DNA from 3 places in the Paenibacillus sp. FSL H7-0737 genome. Region 3 is predicted to be linked to each of the others. Evidence: riboswitches for the same ligand, from Rfam matches in the RefSeq annotation. Region 3 holds a riboswitch; each other region holds the start of a gene.
The links. Region 3 has a riboswitch for cobalamin ahead of H70737_RS29650 (S-layer homology domain-containing protein). Riboswitches for the same ligand answer to the same signal wherever they lie in the genome.

Region 1 (7,684 bases), 370 kb from region 3:
ATCGGAACCGGCGAACTTCGGATAACGGCCTTTTTCACGGGCAAGCTCCATGCTCGAACGTACCAACAGGTAGTTGATGTGTTCATACAAATGGTTGTTATATTCTACGGCTTCATCAGATTCCCAACGAATGCCCTTGAGTGCCAATAGGTGATGCAAGCCGAATGTGCCGAGACCGACTGCGCGGTATTGGCTGTTCGTGTATTGTGCTTGCAGAACTTCAATATTATTAATGTCGATTACGTTGTCCAGCATACGTACTTGGATAGGTACAAGTCTTTCCAGCACACCAGCTGGAATCGCACGTGCCAAGTGAATCGAATTCAGGTTGCAGACTACGAAATCGCCAGGGATTTTGGAGATAACAATCCGGGTCTTGCCATCTTTGGTTACTAATTCTTCCTGTTCAATAACGGTAGCGGATTGATTCTGCATAATTTCTGTGCACAGGTTGGAAGAGAAGACCATACCTTGGTGACGGTTCGGGTTCGTCCGGTTAACCGTATCACGGTAGAACATATATGGAGTACCTGTTTCAAGCTGTGATTTCATAATCCGTTTCATGATGTCGATCGCAGGAACGGTAATACGGGACAATTCCAAATTGGCTGTAGCTTCAGCATATTTTTCACGGAAAGTGCCTTTACCAAGCTCTTCATCGTAGAAGTCTTCCAGACCAAGCGGACGACCGTTCTCATCCGTCCAGCCCATAACCTTCTTCACTTCATGTGGGCAGAAGAGGTTCCAGTGGCTGCGTGATTCAACGGCTTCCATGAACAAGTCCGGCAGGGTTACACCGTGGAATACGTCATGTGCACGCATACGCTCGTCACCATTATTTAGTTTAAGATCGAGGAAAGCGAGAATATCTTTATGGAATACATCAAGGTAGACAGCGACAGCACCTTTACGTGTTCCAAGTTGATCTACACTGACTGCTGTATTGTTCAATTGGCGAATCCAAGGAATTACGCCGGAGCTAGTGTTCTTATGGCCACGGATATCCGAACCCCGTGCCCGTACTTTACCAAGGTAGACGCCGATACCGCCACCCATTTTGCTAAGGCGCGCTACGTCTGTATTGGAATCAAAGATACCCTCTAGGGAATCGTCTACCGTATCAATGAAGCAGCTGGATAGCTGTCCAGCGACCTTTTTGCCGGCATTGGACATTGTAGGGGTAGCAGCTGTCATGTAGATGTTGCTCATAGCCCAGTAAGCTTCTTTTACAAGCTCAAGACGTTTCTCAGCTGGTTCACGGTGCATCAGGTACATAGCAATAATCATATAACGTTCTTGTGGAAGCTCCATTACACGGCCGTCAAAATCATGCGCCAAATAACGGTCGGATAGCGTAAGCAGACCGATATAGTCAAACAAAAGATCGCGTGTATAATCGATACACCCACCTAGTTCGATAATTTGTTCTTTGGTGTAATGACTTAGAAGCTCTTCACGATAGATTCCTTTTTTTACGAGATCCGTAATTAGCGGGTACAGCTCACCGTAAGGCTCTTCTGGATAAGCTTTATAGCGGCGATGAACGGCTGCTTTTTTATAAAGGGTAGTCAGAAGGGCACGGGCAGCTGCAAACTTCCAAGTAGGCTCTTCTTTCGTTACAAGCTCTAGAGCACTCATGGTGAAGGCATTGCTAATTTCTTCTCCGCTTACGGAGTCACGACGCAGTTTGGAAATTACTCCCCGCAGCAATGTTTCTTTATTTAGTTGATCAAGACCTTCTAAGATACGGTCGGCGTATACGGAAAGGCGCTTCTCATCAAAAGCCAGTTGGCGATTATCTGGTTTTACTACGAATTGTGGCATGGTTATTTCATCCCTTCTTATTTTGGATTAATTTTGAATATCAAAAATTGATATATTATAGCGCAGTAGGCTGCCACAGAAAGACCTCCGAGCCGTTCGTACTGGCCGGAATGTCGATTATGCGTTGGTTAGAGCTTCCTCGGTAAGGAAGTGTAGTATCTTTCAATTCTTCTATAAAACGTCCATCTATTAATACCTGACACTGTGTAAGTAGATTCCACTCCGGCGAACCGGGAAGGGCGGTTAGTTCCTCATACGTATAACCACTGTAAATCCAGATGGGGAAGCCAGGGAGCACGGCGCGAAGCTCATGAATGAACCCAAGTACCTCTTCTGCCGAGAAAAAAGGATCGCCGCCTGCCAGTGTTAGACCATCCAGCAAAGGGTTAGCGGCGATTTCTGCAATGATTTCATGTTGACGTTCTAAGGTGAAGGCTTCTCCATATTTAAAGTTCCATGTCTCGGGATTAAAGCATCCCGGGCAACGATGACGGCAGCCGCTGATGAAGAGGACGGCCCGCATGCCCTCTCCCTCGTTAATCGACTCCGGATAGTATCCGCAAATATTCATAGATGCTTAACGCGATCCCGTACTTCGGCTTGTTTGGCGGCATTGAAGCGGGTCTGATAGTCGCCAGTTAAATAACCTGTAACTCTGCGCAAACGACGGATGTGCACGTCATTCTCATGTGCGTTGCAGGAAGGACAGTTTGTCCCAATTACGCCTTCGTATCCGCAGCTGGAGCAGCGGTCAATCGGATGGTTAATGCTGAAGTAGCTGACCTGTTGTTCTAGTGCATATTTAATGATTTTGATAAAAGCAGATGGATTGCTGCGGGCATTGCCATTTAATTCGACATAAGAAATAGCCCCGGCATTGCAGTATTCATGGAAAGGAGCTTCCAAGCTGATCTTCTGAGCAGCACCTAGATCGTAGTATACAGGGATGTGGAAAGAGTTCGTATAATACTCACGGTCAGTTACGCCCGGAATAGAACCCAGTACCTTGCGATCAATCTTGGTGAATTTGCCGGACAGGCCCTCTGCTGGTGTTGCGAACAAGGTAATGTTGAGATTAAGTTCCTCACTTTTAAGGTCGCAATACTCCCGCATGTGACGCACGATAGCCACAGCCTTGGCATGGACTTCCATATGCTCGCCATGGTGTTTGCCGTACATGGCTTTCATGCATTCCGCCATACCGATGAAGCCAAGCGACAGACTACCATGCTTCAGCAGTTCGCCTACAGAGTCTTCAGGAGCGAGATTTTCGCCGCCTTCCCAGACGCCTTCTCGCATCATGAAATCGGATGCTTTAGCTTTTTGCGCGCTTTGGATGTGGAACCGATGAAGAAGTCCTTCCAGCGCAATATCCATATAGTGGTTTAGATCCTCATAGAAGCCAGCTTCATCTGCGACGGTACGTCGGCCTGTTACTGTGCCGTGTGCCAGACCGAGCCGAACCAGATTCAGTGTATTAAAGGAAAGGTTGCCCTTCCCGGAGCAATGATTACGCCCAAAACGGTCACCGAGCACTCGGGTGCGGCAGCCCATTGTAGCAAATTCCGTATCAGGATCACTTGGATCATAATACTGCAAGTTGAGCGGAGCGTCCAGATTAGCGAAGTTCGGATATAGTCTGCGTGCAGAACATTCCGCCGCTTTTAGGAACAATTCATAGTTAGGATCACCTTGCTGTTGATTGACTCCTTGCTTGCATTTGAAGATTTGAATCGGGAACACAGGTGTTTCTCCGCTGCCAAGTCCGTTCATCGTTGCTGTTAGCAGGGAGCTGATCACAAGCTGACCTTCTGGTGAAGTACAAGTACCATAATTGATGCTGGTAAACGGAATTTGCCCACCGGATCGGCTGGACATGGTGTTGAGATTATGTACCATACTTTCAGCCGCTTGCAGGGTTTCGATTTCGGTTTCCTTTAGTGCAAAACGAAACGCTTTTGGATATAACTCCGCCAGATCGATCCGGCTCATTGTAATCTCGCCCAAAGAATCATTAGCTTGTCCCTCATCAAAATAATCCAGACCCTTGCGGAACAGCTTAGCGAAGGATTTGGTTACATAAGGTGCTAGATCATAGTCGAGTTTATTGGCGGATACGCCGCCATATTGAGCATTTTGCTGGGATTGAAAAATAATTGCTACCAGTGACATAGCTGTCATTATGGAGTTCGGAGGACGAACACTGCCGTTGCCGGTGTTGAAGCCTTCGCGGAGAAGCTTATCGAACGGGATAAAAATGCAGTTAGTCGTTCCGATTGCGTATTGATCCAGATCATGCACATAGACGACATTGTCATCAATGGCTTGCACTAGCTGCGGCGGCATCGTAAAGTTGCGGGCGTACCATTTTGAATATTCACTGCCGAACTTGCTCATTTTACCGGAGAAACTCTCTCCGTTCAAATTGGCATTCTCGCGCAGCAGGTCCAAATCCCGGCTGTCGATAATATCGCGTCCTAAATCAATGAGCTCTTCTAAAAGAACTTCTCGTGCATTTGTTGTACCGTTAAATTGTCTCTCCAACAACGTCATTGTATAGCTCTCCTCTCAGTCTATCGTCCTATCATTAAGAAGTGGGGCCGCATAAGCGGCCGTATATTCATTGTGATCTCATAAAAAAAGCATCCTCTAGCGAGGATGGCAGAAAATGCCCGATGCGTTATGTAAATATCCACACAGATATTTGCAGTGGTCTCTAAGAAGATGACCGCATGCGGACACCGTTCCTGTTCCTCGCAGGCACTCATAGTTGGTGTCGTCGAAACAGGCAGGTCTCCTGGCTTCCGTAGGACCTCTCAGCGCCTTCCCAAGGGGGCTCTTACCCCTCAGTGGCTTCTGCCAGGAGATCTGCCCATCTTAAGCTTAAAAAAGCTTGTAAGGGGCATCCGGTTACAGTGGCGGGACCGCAGCGGATTTTCACCGTACTTCCCTATTAAGCTCTAATTCCGATAAAGGATCAAAGCGCCTGTCTCCACTATATTTTGTTGTCGTTAGATAAAAATAACCCAAGATGTTGTGTTTGTAAATAGTTTTTTAGAAAACCCGCGTGGGGAGCGGGTTCTTCAAAAGTACTCCACAAATGATCCACAGGCTGTCCATAAGTAATCCACAATTGATCCACAGGCATATGAAAAATGATTCATAAATTGTCCGAAAAGATGCCACAAAGAGTCCATAAATGTAGTGCAGATGACCCTAGAATTCATGTTAGAAAAAATACTTGTGGCGAAAGTCATATTTCGGAGAATTTTGGGGAAAGAAGAAGGGGCATAATAAAGCTGAGATCATTTGTGGGAGAGCGGTGGAGTTGTTACAATAGAAGGAGACACATACTTTAAAATTCCGAGGAGGTATTCCCATGCCTATTGCTGAAGTAACCGTTATTCCGATTGGAACAGGTAGTACGAGCCTTAGCAGCTATGTTGCGGATATGCAGCGAGTGCTGAAGACGGTAGAAGGGATTACTTATGAGCTTACATCCATGGGTACAATCATCGAAGGGCCTCTTCAGCGTATTTTTGCTGCAGTCGAAGCGCTGCACGAGTCTCCTTTTTCCGCAGGTGCAGAGCGTGTCTCTACCTCACTTAAAATAGACGACCGCCGCGATAAACCCTCCACTAGCCGTGGAAAGCTGGAGTCTGTGGAGCGTAAACTACAGGTGGAATAGCAGTTCGGGAGAGTAGGGAAATAGGGAGAAATAGGCTTGCGTTTCTGGCTGAAAGTTGTATAATATTTTTTGTTTGACAGAAAAATCGGCTTAAGCTGGTGTAGCTCAGGGGTAGAGCAACGCACTCGTAATGCGTAGGCCGGGGGTTCAATTCCCTTCACCAGCATCCCAAAAAACCATATTTGGCGCGGATTCTTGAAGTTTGGGGAGTCGCGCTTTTTTGTTTCTTCTACCATTCTTCTACCGAAAGAGTGTCTTTTCCGCTTGTAATGGAGTCCCCAACGACCGGGGCCAAAAGGCAAAAAAACTGCATGTGGTGCGTGAGAGCAACATACCTGCAGTACTCACGGAGAATTTATTTTTGGATGTGGCAACCGACGCTGCCAAACTCAAAAAAGATGTGGTTATCCAAGCAATCATTGATAGCCATGTGATCGGGATTGCAAAGTACCTAGGGCTGAAAAAGAAGGAAACAGCGAATCAGGGCAACAATGACAATAAAGTGGTAGTACTCGTAAACGGCAAGAAAGAGCAAGTAAGACAGTTAACCTTACAAAGTGAACTGGAAAGTTAATTTGTCGAGCCGGAAGTTTTGGGCGCTGCTGGCCGTTACCGGCGTAACCTCTCATCATAAAATAAAGTAATACGAGCGAGGGGGAGTTTCCTGATGGATGCTTATTGCAGCTGCTTGCGCTACATGAATAGAAGAGTGCGGATTCTGACTAAAGATGGTAGACAGCACGTAGGCGTAATTACAAATGTGGACAGAAATAATGTTTACTTAAGAACGGAACATAACGGATCTGTGCACACTTCAGCTTTTTTTGGTAATCCTTTTGCTACAAATGACATCTTAACCTTGAGTTTGTTCACTCTGCTGGCTATAGCCCTTATTTAAAAAATCATAAAACCGGGAAAAACCGCCCACTGGCTTCGGCTGGTGGGTATTTTTTTGTTTTTTACGAAATGTCGGATCCCGCAACAGGCCTACTATTTTCGTTTCTTTTTTACCCAAGCACCGATACAAATCCCGCATATCTTAGTTTTGTATCCAATTAAAAAGGAGGAATTGACAAATGGGCGAAGTACGTGGAGAACGTTGTTGCGGCGTTGGTGAACGTGAACGTGAACGTGAACCTGAACGTTTTGTTGGTGGAGCCTTTACATCCACAGGGGCAATCTTAGTGCTCTTTATCCTGCTGGTCATCATTACAAAAGCTTGTATATTTTAAATTGTATTCAATTACAAAGGAGGAGTTAAAATGGGCGAATTCGCAGGAGGATATGGTGGCTTTACTTCTACCGCCGCAATTCTGGTTCTGTTTATCTTGTTGGTAATCATCTCTAAGACTTTGTTTATTTAAGTTTCAAACCTCCCAATATAGCTGCACCTTATTAAATCCGCCAGTACTCATGCTGGTGGATTTTTTTCATACATAATCAAAAACGCACCCTGTCAACCTTAAGTGGTAGGCGAGTATCCCAAATGGATTATGTTGAAATTATGCGGAAGTACCGTACCCTTCCAGTAATGGTGGGGTATTTCTTTGCGTTCAGGCAAATTTTTTTATCAGTGATATAGAGTTCATACACATAACGTTACATCCGTCTAACCTTTACTCAAGTAAAATGGCGGAATGACCCAGTCTCTCTTGTGTGATATTTGGGTGTACACCGAAGACGAGATTCGCCCCGAAGACTATACATCAATCACGTGCAGGCAGGTTGCAGTGCTTACCTTTAGGTAAGTACGTGAACTAAAAGTGCATACTTACGCGATGTCATGGTGGGAGGTATACTCAAGTCCTAAATCTGATTCAAACATGGAGGATACACCAATGAAAACACTTATTGTCGTCACGCACCCAAACATCGAAACATCCGTCGTTAATAAACGCTGGATCGAAGAACTCCGTAAATATCCAGACAAATATACGGTGCACGAGCTGTACAAAGCCTATCCCGATGAAAAAATCAACGTGGAAAAGGAACAACAGCTGATTGAAGCGCATGATAAGCTCGTCTTACAATTCCCTGTCTACTGGTTTAGTAGTCCACCTCTGCTTAAAAAGTGGCTGGACGAAGTATTTACTTACGGATGGGCATATGGCTCGAAGAGTGATAAATTAAGAAATCGAAAAATCGCATTAGCTGTAACTGCCGGAGGAAGTG
Region 2 (7,684 bases), 2.7 Mb from region 3:
CTCGCTAAGCACGTTCTTCTTTATTGGGAATGAATCACTGATGCGGCTGTTTCAGGGAGAACGAAAAGCAGAAGAGGAACCTAAAGTTTCCTTGGTGTTATCTTTACTGTCTGCTTTATTGCTGTTGACGGGCTATTTTATGGCAGCTACAGCACAAGCGGCTTCGGTTGAAAAGGTGATGTTCCCGGTCGTTATAATTACGGTTGCGGGTACCTATCTCTTTTATACTCAGCTCAGTATTTACACTGTTAAACTACTTAAGACGATCCGGCGCCTGTATTGGAACCACACGAATATCATTACTTTATCGGGCTTGTCTTACCGCTGGAAAGAGAATGCCCGAATGTTCTTTATGGTGACGATTGTTTCCGCAGTATCTTTTACTTCAGTTGGAGTATTCGCATCGATCCATACGCTTTCCAGAGAGTTGAAATTGGACTATCCCGCAGCAGTTGGTTATGTAGCCAAAGGCAATCAATTGCAGGATCCTTTTGATCAGCATTTGGACGAAATTCAGGAAGAGCTTACAACGCTCGGTTTACCCTATGAGACACTTAGTATTCCGATTAAATACGCAGAGGTGGAATCTCAGACCGGGCCAGATCGCACGTTAAGGCTTCCCTTGATTGCTTACAGTGATTATAAGCTTGCTCTGCTTCGTGCAGGGTTTACGACGGATGAGCAGCCTCTAAGTGGAGATGAAGGACTGGTGATGATCGGTTCGCAACGAGACCGAAGTCTGCAAGCGGGTAGAGTAAAGCCGGTATATACCTTGAAGCAAGGTCTGTCCATTCGAGAAATGGGTTATACCCAAAATGTTCCGATTGCTGAATATCTATTGCCGGAGCTGGATGGAAGGGATGGGGGAGATTTCAGTGGTGTTGTGATTAGCGATGAGCTTTACAAGGCTATTCATCCCGTACAGACCGATTTGTATACAGGATTTTACATGGATGACTTCCCGCGAACAGTAGGTATAGCGGCGGATCTTGCTCATAAAGGGAAACGGTCCTATGAAAGTAACTCGCCATACGCGATTGTTGTTAGCGGCACGCTGTTTGAAATACAAAGAACATTGTACAACACGATGCTATTCGCTTCTTTACTGGTGGGTACTGTCTTTTTCATTGCAGCAGGCAGCTTCCTTTACTTCCGGCTGTATACAGATCTAGATCATGATCGTCATCAATATTCTACATTGTCCAAAATGGGACTTACAGATCAAGAGCTAAACCGAATTGTAACGATACAATTGTCGTTGTTGTTTTTTGTTCCGGTTGGGGTAGCCATTTTGCATAGTGTGTTTGCCTTTATTGCGCTTCAGCGGTTGTTTTACTTATCTATTGCTGTGGAGACCGGGGCGGTGTTATTGGGATATTTGGCTGTCCAGGGACTTTACTTCTTTTTTATTCGCAGCCGTTATTTACGCAACTTGAAGAAGAACTTGATCTGAATAATGGGGGTTACGAAATGCAAGCATGGATTACAGATTTTATGGAGCAGTTTGGTTACTTTGGTATTTTCCTGATGCTCGCTTTTGAAAATATATTTCCACCGATTCCTTCCGAAGTGATCCTTCCTTTTGGCGGATTCATGACAACCACAACGAATTTGACCATTCCTGGTGTAATTATTGCTGCTACGCTTGGCTCACTGCTGGGTGCAGTAATTCTCTATTATATCGGTCGTTTGTTGGATGTAAATCGCTTGGAAAAGATCGTTGAACGCTGGGGCGGCCTACTCCGGATTAGCAAAAAGGACATCCACAAGGCTGACGCTTGGTTTGACAAATATGGCTATTGGACCGTATTATTTTGTCGGATGGTTCCACTAGTGCGTAGTTTGATTTCGATCCCTGCAGGGATGTCGGGCATGAAATTTGGAGTGTTTATGATCTTCACAACGATTGGTACGCTGGGATGGAACCTATTGCTGGTGCTTATTGGTGCGGCATTGGGTGAGTCGTGGGAAGACATCGCCATGTATATGGATATGTACTCCAACGTAGTGTACGTGCTTCTTGCAGGTGGAGTAGTGATCCTTGGGTATTTGTTCTTCCGCAAGCGCAGCCGGAAAATGAACACCGAAGGTTGAGCCGAGAAGGACTTATAGATAAAAGTTATGATTAAAAGGAGGAGAACAAATGGAGCTATTAACGATTATTAAAGCTATTATTTTGGGAATTGTTGAAGGATTGACTGAATTTGCTCCGGTATCCTCCACAGGTCATATGATTATTGTTGATGATATGTGGTTAAAATCGACAGAGTTATTTGGGCAATATACGGCCAATACGTTCAAAGTGGTTATACAGCTGGGGTCAATATTAGCAGTTGTAGTTATTTTTAGAAATAGGTTCATTGAATTGCTGGGCTTAAAGCGCTTCAGCCGCAAGCAGTTGGATCCTGTAACCGAGCAACAACCACAGCTTGAAAAAGGCGGCCACCTGAAGCTTACACAGGTGCTTGTAGGTTTAGTGCCAGCAGGCGTGCTGGGGGTTCTGTTTAATGATTATATTGACGAGCATTTATTCTCTACATCCACCGTGTTAATCGGTCTAGTAGTCGGTGCTGTATTAATGATTATTGCGGATCTATTCGGACCAAAGAAGATTCAAACGGAGAGTGTCGATCAGATTACATATAAGCAGGCGCTAGGTGTTGGTCTGGTCCAGTGCTTCTCCTTGTGGCCGGGATTTTCCCGTTCCGGGTCGACGATTTCTGGTGGTGTTCTTCTGGGTATGAGTCATCGCGCTGCTGCTGATTTCACGTTTATTATGGCTGTTCCAATCATGGCAGGCGCCAGTTTACTCTCACTGATGAAGAACTGGCAATATTTCACCATCGATGCCCTGCCGTTCTTCATTGCAGGCTTTATCAGTGCCTTTGTATTTGCACTATTATCGATGCGTTTCTTCTTGAAATTGATCAACCGGATTAAGCTTTTACCATTTGCTATATATCGCATAGTACTTGCTGCAGTAGTATATTTCGTGTTTTTCTAAATCCGTTATAAGGAATCGATATAACAAAAGCCCCCGTAATCTATTGCAGATGACGGGGGCTTTCACGTATGATGACATCAGATTTAAGACACTCACTTTATCCTTATAATTCTCGCATAAACGCTTACCGTCCTTAAAAGGACGCTGAAGGCGTTTTAGCTTATGGATGATAAGAAAGTATAAGTATCACGAAATACTTTCTTATAATTCTCGCATAAACGCCTACCGTCCGTATAAGGACACCGAAGGCGTTTTGGCTTGACAATATCGGAGACAGGTGCTTGCCGGAAATTAGTAATTCGGTAGGCTTAATAGGGAAATTCGGTTTGAAGCCGATGCGGTCCCGCCACTGTAACGGAAGAGTCCATAGCAACATATGTCACTGGCAATTTACTACTGCTGGGAAGACTGCTAAGGATGCTGACACCGCTAGCCAGGAGACCTGCCTGTTTCAACAGCACTGCTTCACCTACGGAGGATAGGAAGGTGTTAGACGTTAACCATAGGTATATTATGGGCGTCTTTCCCTTTGACTTTTTTAGGGAAGGGCGCTCTTTTTTAAAGGAATGCAAGTGATATCGAGTCCAAAATAAGAAGATGGAGAAGGGGAGCTGCAAAGTGACGAACAAAGTAAAAGTAAGCAATCTTGGCTATCCAAGAATCGGAAAAAACCGCGAGTGGAAGAAAACGTTGGAAGCCTTCTGGGCGGGAAAAATAAATGAGGAAGCGTTCCGTACTGAAATGACAGGAATTCAGCTTCAGCATTTGAAGACTCAGCAGGAGGCAGGAATTGATTTAATTCCGGTAAATGATTTTACGTTCTACGATCATGTGCTAGATACAGCTGTGATGTTCGGGATCGTACCTCCACGTTATGCGTATGATGGTGGCGACATTGGGCTTGATCTTTATTTTGCGATGGCTAGAGGAAATGCTGAGGCTACCGCTTGCGAGATGACTAAATGGTTCAATACGAACTATCATTACATCGTTCCAGAGATCGGTGCACAAACGCCGCGTCTGACCGAGAACAAACCACTGGCAGCTTATCGTTTTGCCAAGTCCCAAGCGGGAATTGAGGGTAAACCTGTGGTTTTAGGCCTTTATACATTCCTTAAGTTGTCAAAAGGATTTGCATCTGCGGATATTTCGAAGATTGCTGCTCGGTTTCTTCCGGTTTACGTTCAGCTGTTGCAGGAACTGAAGCAAGAAGGAGTAAGCTGGGTACAAATTGATGAACCAGCGATTGTTACAGGAATTAATGAATCAGAATTATCCTTACTTCACTCGATTTACACAGAAATTGCTGAATCCGTGCCTGGATTAAATATTATTCTGCAGACTTACTTTGAAGCTGCTGAACCGCTGGAGGCACTGTTCAAGCTTCCGGTACAAGGTTTAGGTCTTGATTTTGTCCATGATGGCGGGACGAACCTGGCATCGATTGAACGTCTTGGCTGGCCTGAGGATAAGTGGCTGGGAGCGGGTATTATTGACGGACGCAACATCTGGCGCTCAGATCTGGATGCTAAACTGCAGCTAATCGAGAAGCTGAGTGTACATGTATCACTTGATCGTCTTATTATACAACCTTCTTGCAGTTTGCTGCATGTTCCGGTTACTGTTCAGGGTGAGGTGAAGCTGAAGGCCACCGTTAAGGCTGCTTTAGCTTTTGCTGATGAGAAGCTTAGAGAGCTTGGCCTGCTTGCTGCAGCCTTAGAGGGTACAGCAGAAGCTGCTGCTGCGTTGACAGCCAGTCGCGAAGCCCTTACTGCCTTCCGTGCACTTCCTGAACGCGGTCGTAAGGATGTGGCTGAGCAAGTTCTGGGACTTACAGATTTACCAGACCAACGTAGCCTACCTTTTGCTGAGCGCCTGAAGGTGCAGCAGCAGAAGTGGCAGCTGCCACTTCTGCCAACGACAACAATCGGAAGCTTTCCACAGACTGTAGAAGTGCGCCAGGCAAGGTTGAAATGGCGTAAAGGCGTATGGAATCAAGAGCGTTACGACGGGTTCGTTCGTGAGCAGATTGCAGATGCAATCACTTTCCAAGAAAAGCTGGGTCTGGATGTACTCGTGCATGGTGAGTTCGAAAGAACCGATATGGTGGAGTTTTTCGGGGAGAAGTTGGATGGTTACTTATTTACTAGTAATGGCTGGGTTCAATCCTACGGATCACGCTGCGTTAAGCCACCAGTTATTTATGCGGATATAGCTTTTATCCAGCCTATGACTGTAAAAGAAAGCGTCTATGCTCAGTCGTTAACTTCCCTTCCTGTTAAAGGCATGTTGACTGGTCCTGTTACGATTCTCAATTGGTCTTTCGTACGTGATGATCTTAGTCGGGAAGCAGTAGCGAATCAAATTGCCTTAGCGCTCCGTCATGAAGTTAAAGCTTTGGAGGATGCAGGCATAGAGATGATTCAAGTAGATGAACCGGCTATCCGTGAAGGACTCCCTTTGAAGGCTGAAGATCATGAGGCATACTTGAATTGGGCGGTGAAGTCGTTCCGTATCGCGACGAATCATGTGAAGGCTACGACACAAATTCATACCCACATGTGCTATAGCGAATTTAATGACATGATAGACTCCATTTCAGCGATGGATGCAGATGTTATCTCTATTGAGACTTCACGTAGCCATGGGGAACTGATCGTTAGCTTTGAGGAGCAGGCGTATGATAAAGGAATTGGTCTTGGTGTATATGATATCCATAGTCCACGGGTTCCTACAGTAGAAGAGATGACAGCTAATATTGATCGTGCGCTGCGGGTGCTTGATCCTGAACAGTTCTGGATTAATCCGGATTGCGGTCTTAAGACACGTGGCTGGCAGGAGACAGAAGATGCACTTCGTAACATGGTAAAGGCTGCCGCTATTGCAAGAGAAAATGCAGGAGTTAGTGCTTCCAAATAACATAAGAGGTATACAATAAAACATAGCCGGGGAATTTCTCCCTGGCTTTTTATTTCAGCCACTTGATAATAATTCTCATTCTTGATAGAATGAGAAAAGAAAAGAAGGAACCGTGGAGGGTCCCTTCAAATCATCACCTTATTTGCTTTCGAAAGTCTTGCAATCTGTTTCTTCTGCACGTGTAGGTTCTTGGGAGCTGTGGAAAGCTACAAAGATAGAATCAGCACTGCATTTGTTCTCTTCTGCCCAGTGGGTGCAGGAGTTAACTTCGCAAATTACGTCTTTTGCCATGAGGGTTCACCTCCCCTTTTAGTAATAGACAGCATTATTAAAAAACTTCTCTGTTCAACAAGGTGGAGCTTGTCCGAACAGAACCGTGTTCTGCCCTCATTCATTATGAATAGAGGGTTTTTTGGTATTTTTTTACGTGTTTAGACGTGGTAATTGTACCAAATAAAGTGTGTGTAAGCAAATGGGTTATTCGATAACAGAAATGTGACAAAGTTATACAAAAAATTATAAAAAAGCACAAAAGATACTTATTACTTACATGCCTAAAAATAGAAAATAATTCTAAATATCTATATTATTACAAGAATTATATGGTAATATTTTCGATAGGGAACGGCCGCTCCTAATCTGAAATATTGGAGGATGAAGATGTTGAAAAAGTTATTACTATTCCCTTTTGCCTTAATGCTCATCTTGTGCTTACCTATTTATGCAGGTGCAGAAGGTGTACATAATGACCAAGCTCCTCAAATAAGTGAATCAGAAATCATAAAAGTCTACAAAGCCTCAGCTACGGGATTGTCAGAAATTTCAGTAGAGGAGTACAATGAAATTCTTGCACAAGGTCAAGCTTTAGAAGCTGCTAAAGAGGGGCTGATACCAAGTATACCCCTGTTCATAACGGACTCTTCCTTTGATGACGCTTCTGTAATTGCACCTAGAGATGCTTATCAAACAACGATATACTCCTACCAACAAAATGGTTATGTCTCATATGTTACTAGAAGTGGTTTAACTAGAAGAATCTCTCAGCCTGTATATAATAGTGCTTCTGCAAATTCGTTGTTAAACATTAGCTATTCAGTATCTCAAGGCTATATCGCGAATACAAGCTTTGGTGTAACCGCAAAACAAACAGCTGTAAGTACTGGTATTACTGGTGGCTCATCATGGTCTAATACTTATGGTGGCAGTAACACGACAACTGCATCAGTGAATCCTTACAATTATGCTTGGATGGAATACACGCCGATTATGAATAACTCATTTGGTGTGATTACGGAGAAGACCTATGCCAATGTTCAGGGTTCTTCAGTTCTTGTAGGCACTACTAGTTATGATGTTGATATTTACATGGCGAGATTATTAAGCGGTTCGTTACCAGATGGCGTATATGCCATTAAACAAAGCGCTTCTAACCCAGGTTGATTTTTGCTTGAAAAATAACAGCTTAAACTAAAAGAGTTGCAGAAATGCGACTCTTTTTTTTATTTAGAGAACATAATTCATAAGAAACTGTACACAATTCCATTTTTCAGTGCAACCTTCCAAGTTTTGGAACGTCTTAGTAAAGAGTGACGGAAGAGATCTGCTTAGAACAAGACATTCCGTAACGATATTATGATCCGTGCAAGCGGTATCTATTACATTTTTGGAGGAATGAGAATGCGCAAATGGGGTCTGCATTACTTATGTTTATTAATTCTTACGGTAGTCTTGGCGGGTTGTGGCTCAGCGGATAGAAATTCA
Region 3 (7,684 bases):
ACACCTTTGTTGAATTTCAGCGTTAACACGGCATTTTCACCGTATTTTTGGGAAGCTGTGAGTTTTTTGAGTTGGCTGGCTTTGAGTGTGAGCTCCTCGCCATTCAAGGTGTAATCTTTTCCCTTTGTTAGATACTTCCCATTTGCACTAATCATGGTTAGCTTATTGCCGTTTAGGTTCAGCTTCACCTTGGTGTCTTTGATCGCTGCACCTTTTTTTAGATAGACCAGATCGCTTTCAGTGCTGGAGGAACGTTCCTTCAGACCAGACATTAATACACCCTGCAGCTCAGAATCGGACCACTTATACGTTTTGCGGTTGAAATGCTGCCCATTATCCCAGAGCATGGAGGTCATTTTCTTTTCTTTTAAATAATAGGTAAGGTACTCGAAGAATTTCAGCTTCTCGCCTTGTTCAATCACACCTGTATCTTTATCGAATCCTAGCAGTCCAAACTCACCAACGATAACAGGGATTCCTTTGGCTACGAATGTGTTGTAAACGTTATCAAAAGTTTGGATGATATCGTTTTTTGTATCTTTTTCAAACGTGGTGTAACCAGCGATATTCACACTGAACGGCCAGAAGCCATAGTAGTGAACGGTCGCAATTATGTTCGGATCGTTAAGAGCTGTAATCGTCTTGTAGAGCTGATCCATTCTAGGTTGGGTAGGAGAAGTCTCTAATGAAGGTAGCACTAGTGGACGGACATCATTTTTTCCACCTGAGTTTCGAACGATCTGATGGAAGGAATTGTTGAGCTCTGCAAGCATCTGTTCCATCTTCGCTTCATCCGTACTTCCGCCATCTGTGAAACGAGGTTCATTAATGCTTTCGAACATCAGCTTATCGGATTTATCCTTGAAGCGGTCAGCAATTTGAGTCCATGCTGCATTATAACGCGCCAGCGTTTCCTCATGCTTCTCTTCCATATGACTTACCCATAACCAGGAGTCGTGATGGACGTTAATCATTACATATAACTTGGCGTCCAGCGCCCAGCCTACAACTTCTTCGACACGGTCGAGGTAAGCTTTTTCAATAGTGTAGTTCGGTGCTTCGCCTATGTGTGAATCCCAAGTGATAGGAATACGGATACTTTTGTAGCCTTGTGCGGCGATTTTCTTAATCAGTTCTTGGGTCACACGCGGATTGCCCCAGGAGGTTTCATCCTCACCTGTAGCATCTAGAGTATTGCCAAGGTTCCATCCGGGCTGCATATCGTCTACATAGGATTGGATCTTACTCTTTGGTGCTGCCTTAGCTTGTTGCTCGTCCTTAGTGGCAGCGGCGGCAATGGATGAGAACAAAGAGAGCAGAAGAGCGGTGACAAGGGTCAATGATAAGAATGATTTCTGGATTCGAGTAGTCATTGAATTCTCCTTTGTAAGATCATTTTTGAGGATGCTTAAACCTGACCTTCCTTGGTACTTTGGTACTTAGATGAACACGTACACCTCCATGAATTCGTTGTAAACGCTTACCAAATACCCTAACATAGAATAATTTCAACGAGTACCTTACTAATTTGTGGTAAATTCATATATGAATTAGTGATTTGCAGTGATTCCAAAGTTATGGAGGGCAATCCAGTGAGCAGATTTCATTACATAGGCTCGGCTACAGAACTTCCGTTAGGAGAAAGAGGCAGTGTACCGTCAGTAATGACATATAATGAAGTGAAAAATTCCCCGGAGTATAAGAAACAAAGAGAGGCTCTGCGCCTGCAAGGTATAATTCCTTTGGATGACATCGCAGATCTGTCTCATTTAAGAGATGAGGACTGTCTTGTATACGACTCGGAAGAAGATGCAGCGGGTATTTTTATAGAGGAACTTGGGTATTGGAACGATGAGATTCGCAAGCATTTTCGGAGTCCGTATGTGTACCGGATTTCACCGAATTGGGGCGGCTTCTCTGTATCCCCTAAGCTAAAAGATACTCTACCGGGATCGTATAACGCCTCACTCAAGTGTTGTCGGGAGTTATTTAGGCTTATGACAGATTATGGGGTATCTGGTACCGAGTTCGAGCTCTATACATGCTGGGCTGAGGAAGAAGGACTCCCACGTAATAAAAAGTATGATCGAATCTTTGATTTGGCCTCTTTGTCACTGAAGGATGGTTTTGAGCTGAGAGAAAAAGAGTATATTGTGGTTAAAATGATTTGATATTCAATAGGATTATCGCTAACTACTCGTTATACAAAAAACAAATATTGCATGACAAAAGCAACTATATTAGATATGATGAAGCATGGAAAAATTAATATTAGCAATAGGTGCCAATTATGAATGTTTCGGAAATACAATCATAGATTGGTTAAATGGAAAGCGGGTGTGAATCCCGCGCGGTCCCGCCGCTGTGAAAGAGGAGTCCTTGCAAGGTACCACTGGGAAACTGGGAAGGTAGCAAGGGTGATGATACTTGAGCCAGAATATCTGCCTGTTTCTGATACACCGTTAAACTCTACGAGCGATAGAGAGGTGTTTGATATAGTATATGCCTGCTATTGTTGCGGTTCACTATCTTAAACCTCTTGACGTATGTTGAGTGGTTTTTTTGTAGTGCTATGAAAGTTTATTCTGTTTTTTAACATAGGAAGAGAAGGGAAGGGTTATGGAAACATGAAGAAAAATAAGTTTTTAGCTTGGTTACTTATTGTAGCAGTATTTATCACGACGTTCTCTACAAGCGTAATCCCGGCTCATGCGAATGAAGCAATTGCCGATAGTGCAGTTGTAACAACAGAGGTTGATCAAGCTCTAGTAGAGCAGATTAATGCGCTAGTACAAGAGCCAGATACAGAGAAGCCTACGATTTCAATAGAAGGTATACAAGATAAACAGGAAGTATCCAGTAAAGATGTGAGCTTCAAAGTAGTGGTTACAGACAATGTCTATAAAGACATTATTCCAGTAGTAAAGCTGAACCAAGTCGTTCTGTCAGCTACTAATGGTGAGTACAAAGCATCTCTAAACCCAGGTAGTAACGTAATCGCAGTAACAGCTATAGATGGCGCAGGAAACAAAGCAGATAATGTAACCTATCAGGTTACTTATAAAATCACTGCTAAAGAACAGTTAGATAAAAGCTTGGCCTACATCGTTAACACCGTAAAGAATCCTTCATTTGGAACAGGTAGCGGAGAATGGTCGATTCTTTCTCTAGCACGTGCGAACTACAAAGTACCTAACGGTTATTACAATCTCTATTACAACAATGTAGCTACGCGAATAGCAACGATAATTAAGGATGGAAAACTCGACGCTAGTAAAAGCACAGAGAACTCCAGAGCCATTCTAGGACTTACCTCTATCGGAAAAGATATCACGAATGTTGCAGGTCATGATCTAAGAAATGCACTAGCTGATTATCAATATATTCAGAAGCAAGGGAACAACGGTCCCATATTTGCTCTGATTGCACTAGATAGTCATAACTATGAGATTCCAGTATTATTCCCTGATCCTGATGAGAAGGGAGTTATATATCAAAGCACAAGAGAAAACCTGGTTCAGTACATCTTAGATAGAGAAGTTAAAAAAGGTGCAGCAGATGCCGGGGGCTGGGCTTTAGGTGTAACCAAAGCCGACGTCGATATGACCGGGATGGCGATGCAAGCACTTGCGCCTTATTACGCAAAGGATCCTAATGTAAAAGCTGCCGTGGATCGGGCGATTGCATGGTTATCGAGTGTACAAAATGCTCAAGGCGGATTTACAAGCTGGGGAAGCACAAGCAGTGAGAGCATTGCACAGGTTGTTGTTGCCTTAACTGGCGTAGGCGTAGATCCGCACAGTGACCCTAGGTTTATTAAAGAAGGAAATTCACTTATAGATGCTTTACTTAGCTTCTCTGGGCCGGATGGTGGATTCAAGCATATTCTCACCGGTAAAGTAGACGCTATGGCTACGGATCAAGGTACATATGCGCTCGTATCCTATGATCGTCTGATCAATAATAGCAACCGTCTCTATGACATGAATGATGTTCCATTTGAACAACCTACTACTGTTGTAGCCAAACAACAATTAAATAAAAACCTTGCCTATATCCTAAACACTGTAAAAAATCCGTCTTTTGGAACAGGTAGCGGGGAATGGTCGATTCTTTCTCTAGCACGGGCCAACTTCGAGGTTCCAAGTGGCTATTACAATCTTTATTATAATAATGTAGCTGCTGAAGTAGCTAAGCTAATGAAGGATGGAAAACTCGACCCTTCTAAAAGCACAGAGCATTCCAGAGCGATTCTAGGACTTACCTCGATCGGAAAAGATATCACGAATGTTGCAGGGCATGATTTAAGAAATGCACTTGCAGATTTTCAATATGTTCAGAAGCAAGGGCTTAATGGTCCCATATTTGCGCTGATTGCCTTAGATAGTCATAACTATGATATTCCTGTAGTAGAAGGCGTTACAGATCAAACCACAAGAGAAAAACTAGTTCAGTATATTTTAGAAAAAGAAGCACCAACTGGTGGATGGGCGTTATTTGGTACTAAAGCCGATACCGATATCACTGGAATGACGATGCAAGCACTTGCGCCTTACTATGCAAAGGATCCTAATGTAAAAGCTGCTGTGGATCGCGCGATTGCATGGTTATCAAGCACACAGAATGATCAAGGTGGATTTACAAGCTGGGGAAGCACAAGCAGTGAGAGCATCGCGCAGGTCATTGTTGCTTTAACTGGCGTAGGCATAGATCCGCACAGTGACTTAAGGTTTGTTAAAAAGGGAAATTCACTGATTGATGCACTGCTTACCTTTGCTGATCCGGATGGTGGATTTAAGCATATTCTCACCGGAAGAGTAGATGGGATGGCTACGGACCAAGGTACGTATGCACTTGTGTCCTATGATCGTCTGATTAATCACAGTAACCGTCTCTTTGATATGAATGATGTGGTAATTGAACAACCACCTGTACAACCAGAGGGTCCGAAAGAATTTCCGTTACCTTCTGGTGATAAGCCGGAAGTTGTAATCAATGATGATGCTCATGATTATATCGTTCCGATCAGCACAGGAGATAGCAACAAGGAAATAACGGTAGTTATTCCTAAAAGTCAACAATCGAAGGTTAGTGTTAGTTTACCTAATAACAGCGATCTTCCTCAGATTGAGGCTACCAAAGGTGACGTATCTGTAGTCATTCCTAAGGGTGCAAAAGTTACAAGTGGAAATGCCGCAGCGATTGAACTAATGTCACCTTTAACAGGCACAGAAGCTGCACTAAAAGATAGTCTGAATCAGATTATTTCCCAGGATAAGAAGCTGGAGAGCATTATTCAAGCTTTTTCTATGGGTGGCAGCGCAAGAGTAGAATTCAGTCAATTTATCACATTAACCTTTAAGGACCTTAAAGGAAAAGATGTAGCTTATATTCAAAATGGTGCACCTCATGCGATTCAAAAATTTGCAAGTGACGCCTTAGGTTTGGCAAGCGGCAAGTCAGAGTATGCCTACGATAATGGAAATGATTTAATCGTAAAAACCAATCACTTCACTGATTACATTGCGTACACATCCAGTGTAGTTCAGACACCTGGTGGCGACGGTGGTAGTGGCAATGGTGGAGGAACCACTCCATCGAAACCATATGTAACCCTATCCGTGGATAAGCTTACGATTAAGAAGGGATATGTTCTTCCATCTGTACAGGTAGAGCTACAATCTGGTGACACAGTGTGGTCTGTACTAGAGAGAGTGCTAGATAGCCGCGATATCGACTATAGATATTCTTGGAACAGTACATTTGGAAGTGTATATGTTGAATCCATAGCTGGTGATGGAGAATTTGACCATGGTAGCGGTAGTGGATGGATGTATAATGTGAATGGAAAATATCCTAATTATGGTGCATCTTCATATAACCTAAGTGCCGGGGATAGAATTCAGTGGCGTTATACTACGAATTTGGGTGTGGATCTAAATGCACCGATGCCAACTTTGAGCCCAACTCCAACCCCATCTGCTACACCAAAACCAAGTGGTACGCCAGCTCCAGGTGATATCGCTAAACCGGGTGACCCGAATGCGAGTCCATCGCCAACAGCGACTCCTAACGATATCAAGCACGTGTATAAAGATGCCGATAAGATCTCATCCTGGGCGTTCTCAGCGATTGAAACAGCTACAGTAAAAGGGTACATCCAAGGTAACAATGGTCAGGTAAATCCGAAAGATCACATTACAAGAGCAGAATTTACTAAGATCCTAGTATCAGCATTGGAACTTGATATCAAGAGTGACAAAGGAATTACCTACAAGGATGTCGCTCTGGGAGATTGGTTCTATCCATATGTGAATGCTGCTCATAAAGCAGGGTTAATTACAGGCTTTAATAATGAATTTAAGCCAAATGATAAGATTACTCGCGAACAAATGGCAGCCATTATTGTCAGAGCATTATCAATCCCGGCTACGAAGCCTGGGACAGCTATTAAAGATATCAATACTGTGTCTGCGTGGGCAAAAGCAGATGTGGAAACCATTGTTGCCACCGGACTTATGTTAGGTGATAATAATCAGTTTAAGCCTAAAGAGCTTGTAACTAGAGAAATGGCAGCTGTTGTAGCTTCTAGAACCCATGATTATAAGAGTGGCGACAAAGCAGTTAGTCCATATATTCAGAACACAGCAGCCTTTTTGCAAAAAACAGTAACAAACCCGGTCATCTCCTCGGTTGGCGGGGATTGGACAGTGTTCGGGCTGGCACGTTCTGGTGTGAAGGTTCCAGATAGTTATTACGCTAAGTACTATGCGAATGTAGAAGCCACCCTTAAAGAAAAAGCTGGGAAGCTGCATAGCGTAAAATATACGGAATATGATAGAGTTATTTTGGCATTAACTTCAATCGGCAAAAATATTGATAAAGTGGCGGGTTATAACCTACTGGAACCGCTCGCGGATTTTGATACTGTAATCAAGCAAGGCATTAATGGACCTGTGTTTGCCCTGATCGCTCTGGATAGTAATCATTACGACATTCCAGTGGTTAAGGATGTAAAGACGCAGACAACTAGAGAGATGCTCATTGATTACATTTTAGGTAGAGAGATCAACGGCGGGGGATGGGCACTAGGCAGTAATGCTACTGAGGCCGATCCGGATATTACGGGAATGGTTATTCAAGGCTTGACCCCTTATTACAAAACGAATGCCAAAGTAACGGCTGCTGTGGATCGTGGAATTGCTTGGTTATCCAAAACGCAAACAGCAGACGGTGGTTTTGCAAGCTGGGAATCTACGAATTCCGAGAGCATTGCTCAGGTGATCGTAGCTTTAGCTGGACTTGGTATAGATCCACATAAGGATTCCAGATTCATTAAAAATGGCCGTTCAGCGGTAGATGCGTTGCTTGGCTTTGCTGCACCTGAAGGTGGTTTTTATCACGTGAAGCAGGGTGGCGTAGGCAACGGAGGCGCGAAACCCGGAGAAGTAGATCTTATGGCTACGGATCAAGCGATGTATGCACTGGTTGCTTATGATCGGTTCGTTAAGGGTCAGACGAGTCTTTATGACATGACAGACGTTAAATAGAACTTTATTTAAAGAGATAAGCAAGGGTAGCATGTATACCCTTGCTTATTATTTAAGGTGGGGAACTTAAGAAATGAATAAGAAAAAATGGCTAACAGCGATACTAATTATTGGTGTGTTGGCGATTGCCTTCT

Region 1: linked by a shared signal. The riboswitch ahead of H70737_RS02360 (anaerobic ribonucleoside triphosphate reductase) and the one ahead of H70737_RS29650 (S-layer homology domain-containing protein) in region 3 are both predicted to bind cobalamin.
Region 2: linked by a shared signal. The riboswitch ahead of metE (5-methyltetrahydropteroyltriglutamate--homocysteine S-methyltransferase) and the one ahead of H70737_RS29650 (S-layer homology domain-containing protein) in region 3 are both predicted to bind cobalamin.

Annotation. Positions count from the first base shown of each region.
Region 1 is NZ_CP009279.1:531,525-539,208, forward strand. It holds gene H70737_RS02350 (ribonucleoside-diphosphate reductase subunit alpha) at 1-1,824, opposite strand, end outside; gene nrdG (anaerobic ribonucleoside-triphosphate reductase activating protein) at 1,880-2,395, opposite strand; gene H70737_RS02360 (anaerobic ribonucleoside triphosphate reductase) at 2,392-4,377, opposite strand; cobalamin riboswitch at 4,595-4,829, opposite strand; gene H70737_RS02365 (MTH1187 family thiamine-binding protein) at 5,204-5,512, shown strand; tRNA gene H70737_RS02370 (tRNA-Thr) at 5,607-5,678, shown strand; gene H70737_RS02375 (N-acetylmuramoyl-L-alanine amidase) at 5,829-6,086, shown strand; gene H70737_RS30940 (hypothetical protein) at 6,180-6,410, shown strand; gene H70737_RS30945 (hypothetical protein) at 6,589-6,744, shown strand; gene H70737_RS30950 (sporulation protein YjcZ) at 6,775-6,876, shown strand; gene H70737_RS02385 (NAD(P)H-dependent oxidoreductase) at 7,351-7,684, shown strand, end outside.
Region 2 is NZ_CP009279.1:4,928,805-4,936,488, reverse strand. It holds gene H70737_RS21675 (ABC transporter permease) at 1-1,453, shown strand, start outside; gene H70737_RS21670 (DedA family protein) at 1,471-2,094, shown strand; gene H70737_RS21665 (undecaprenyl-diphosphate phosphatase) at 2,144-3,004, shown strand; cobalamin riboswitch at 3,263-3,468, shown strand; gene metE (5-methyltetrahydropteroyltriglutamate--homocysteine S-methyltransferase) at 3,623-5,923, shown strand; gene H70737_RS30450 (DUF1540 domain-containing protein) at 6,062-6,214, opposite strand; gene H70737_RS21655 (hypothetical protein) at 6,584-7,363, shown strand; gene H70737_RS21650 (DUF4349 domain-containing protein) at 7,601-7,684, shown strand, end outside.
Region 3 is NZ_CP009279.1:904,068-911,751, forward strand. It holds gene H70737_RS03955 (cellulase family glycosylhydrolase) at 1-1,373, opposite strand, end outside; gene H70737_RS03960 (hypothetical protein) at 1,593-2,171, shown strand; cobalamin riboswitch at 2,263-2,463, shown strand; gene H70737_RS29650 (S-layer homology domain-containing protein) at 2,628-7,550, shown strand; gene H70737_RS03970 (DUF4430 domain-containing protein) at 7,624-7,684, shown strand, end outside.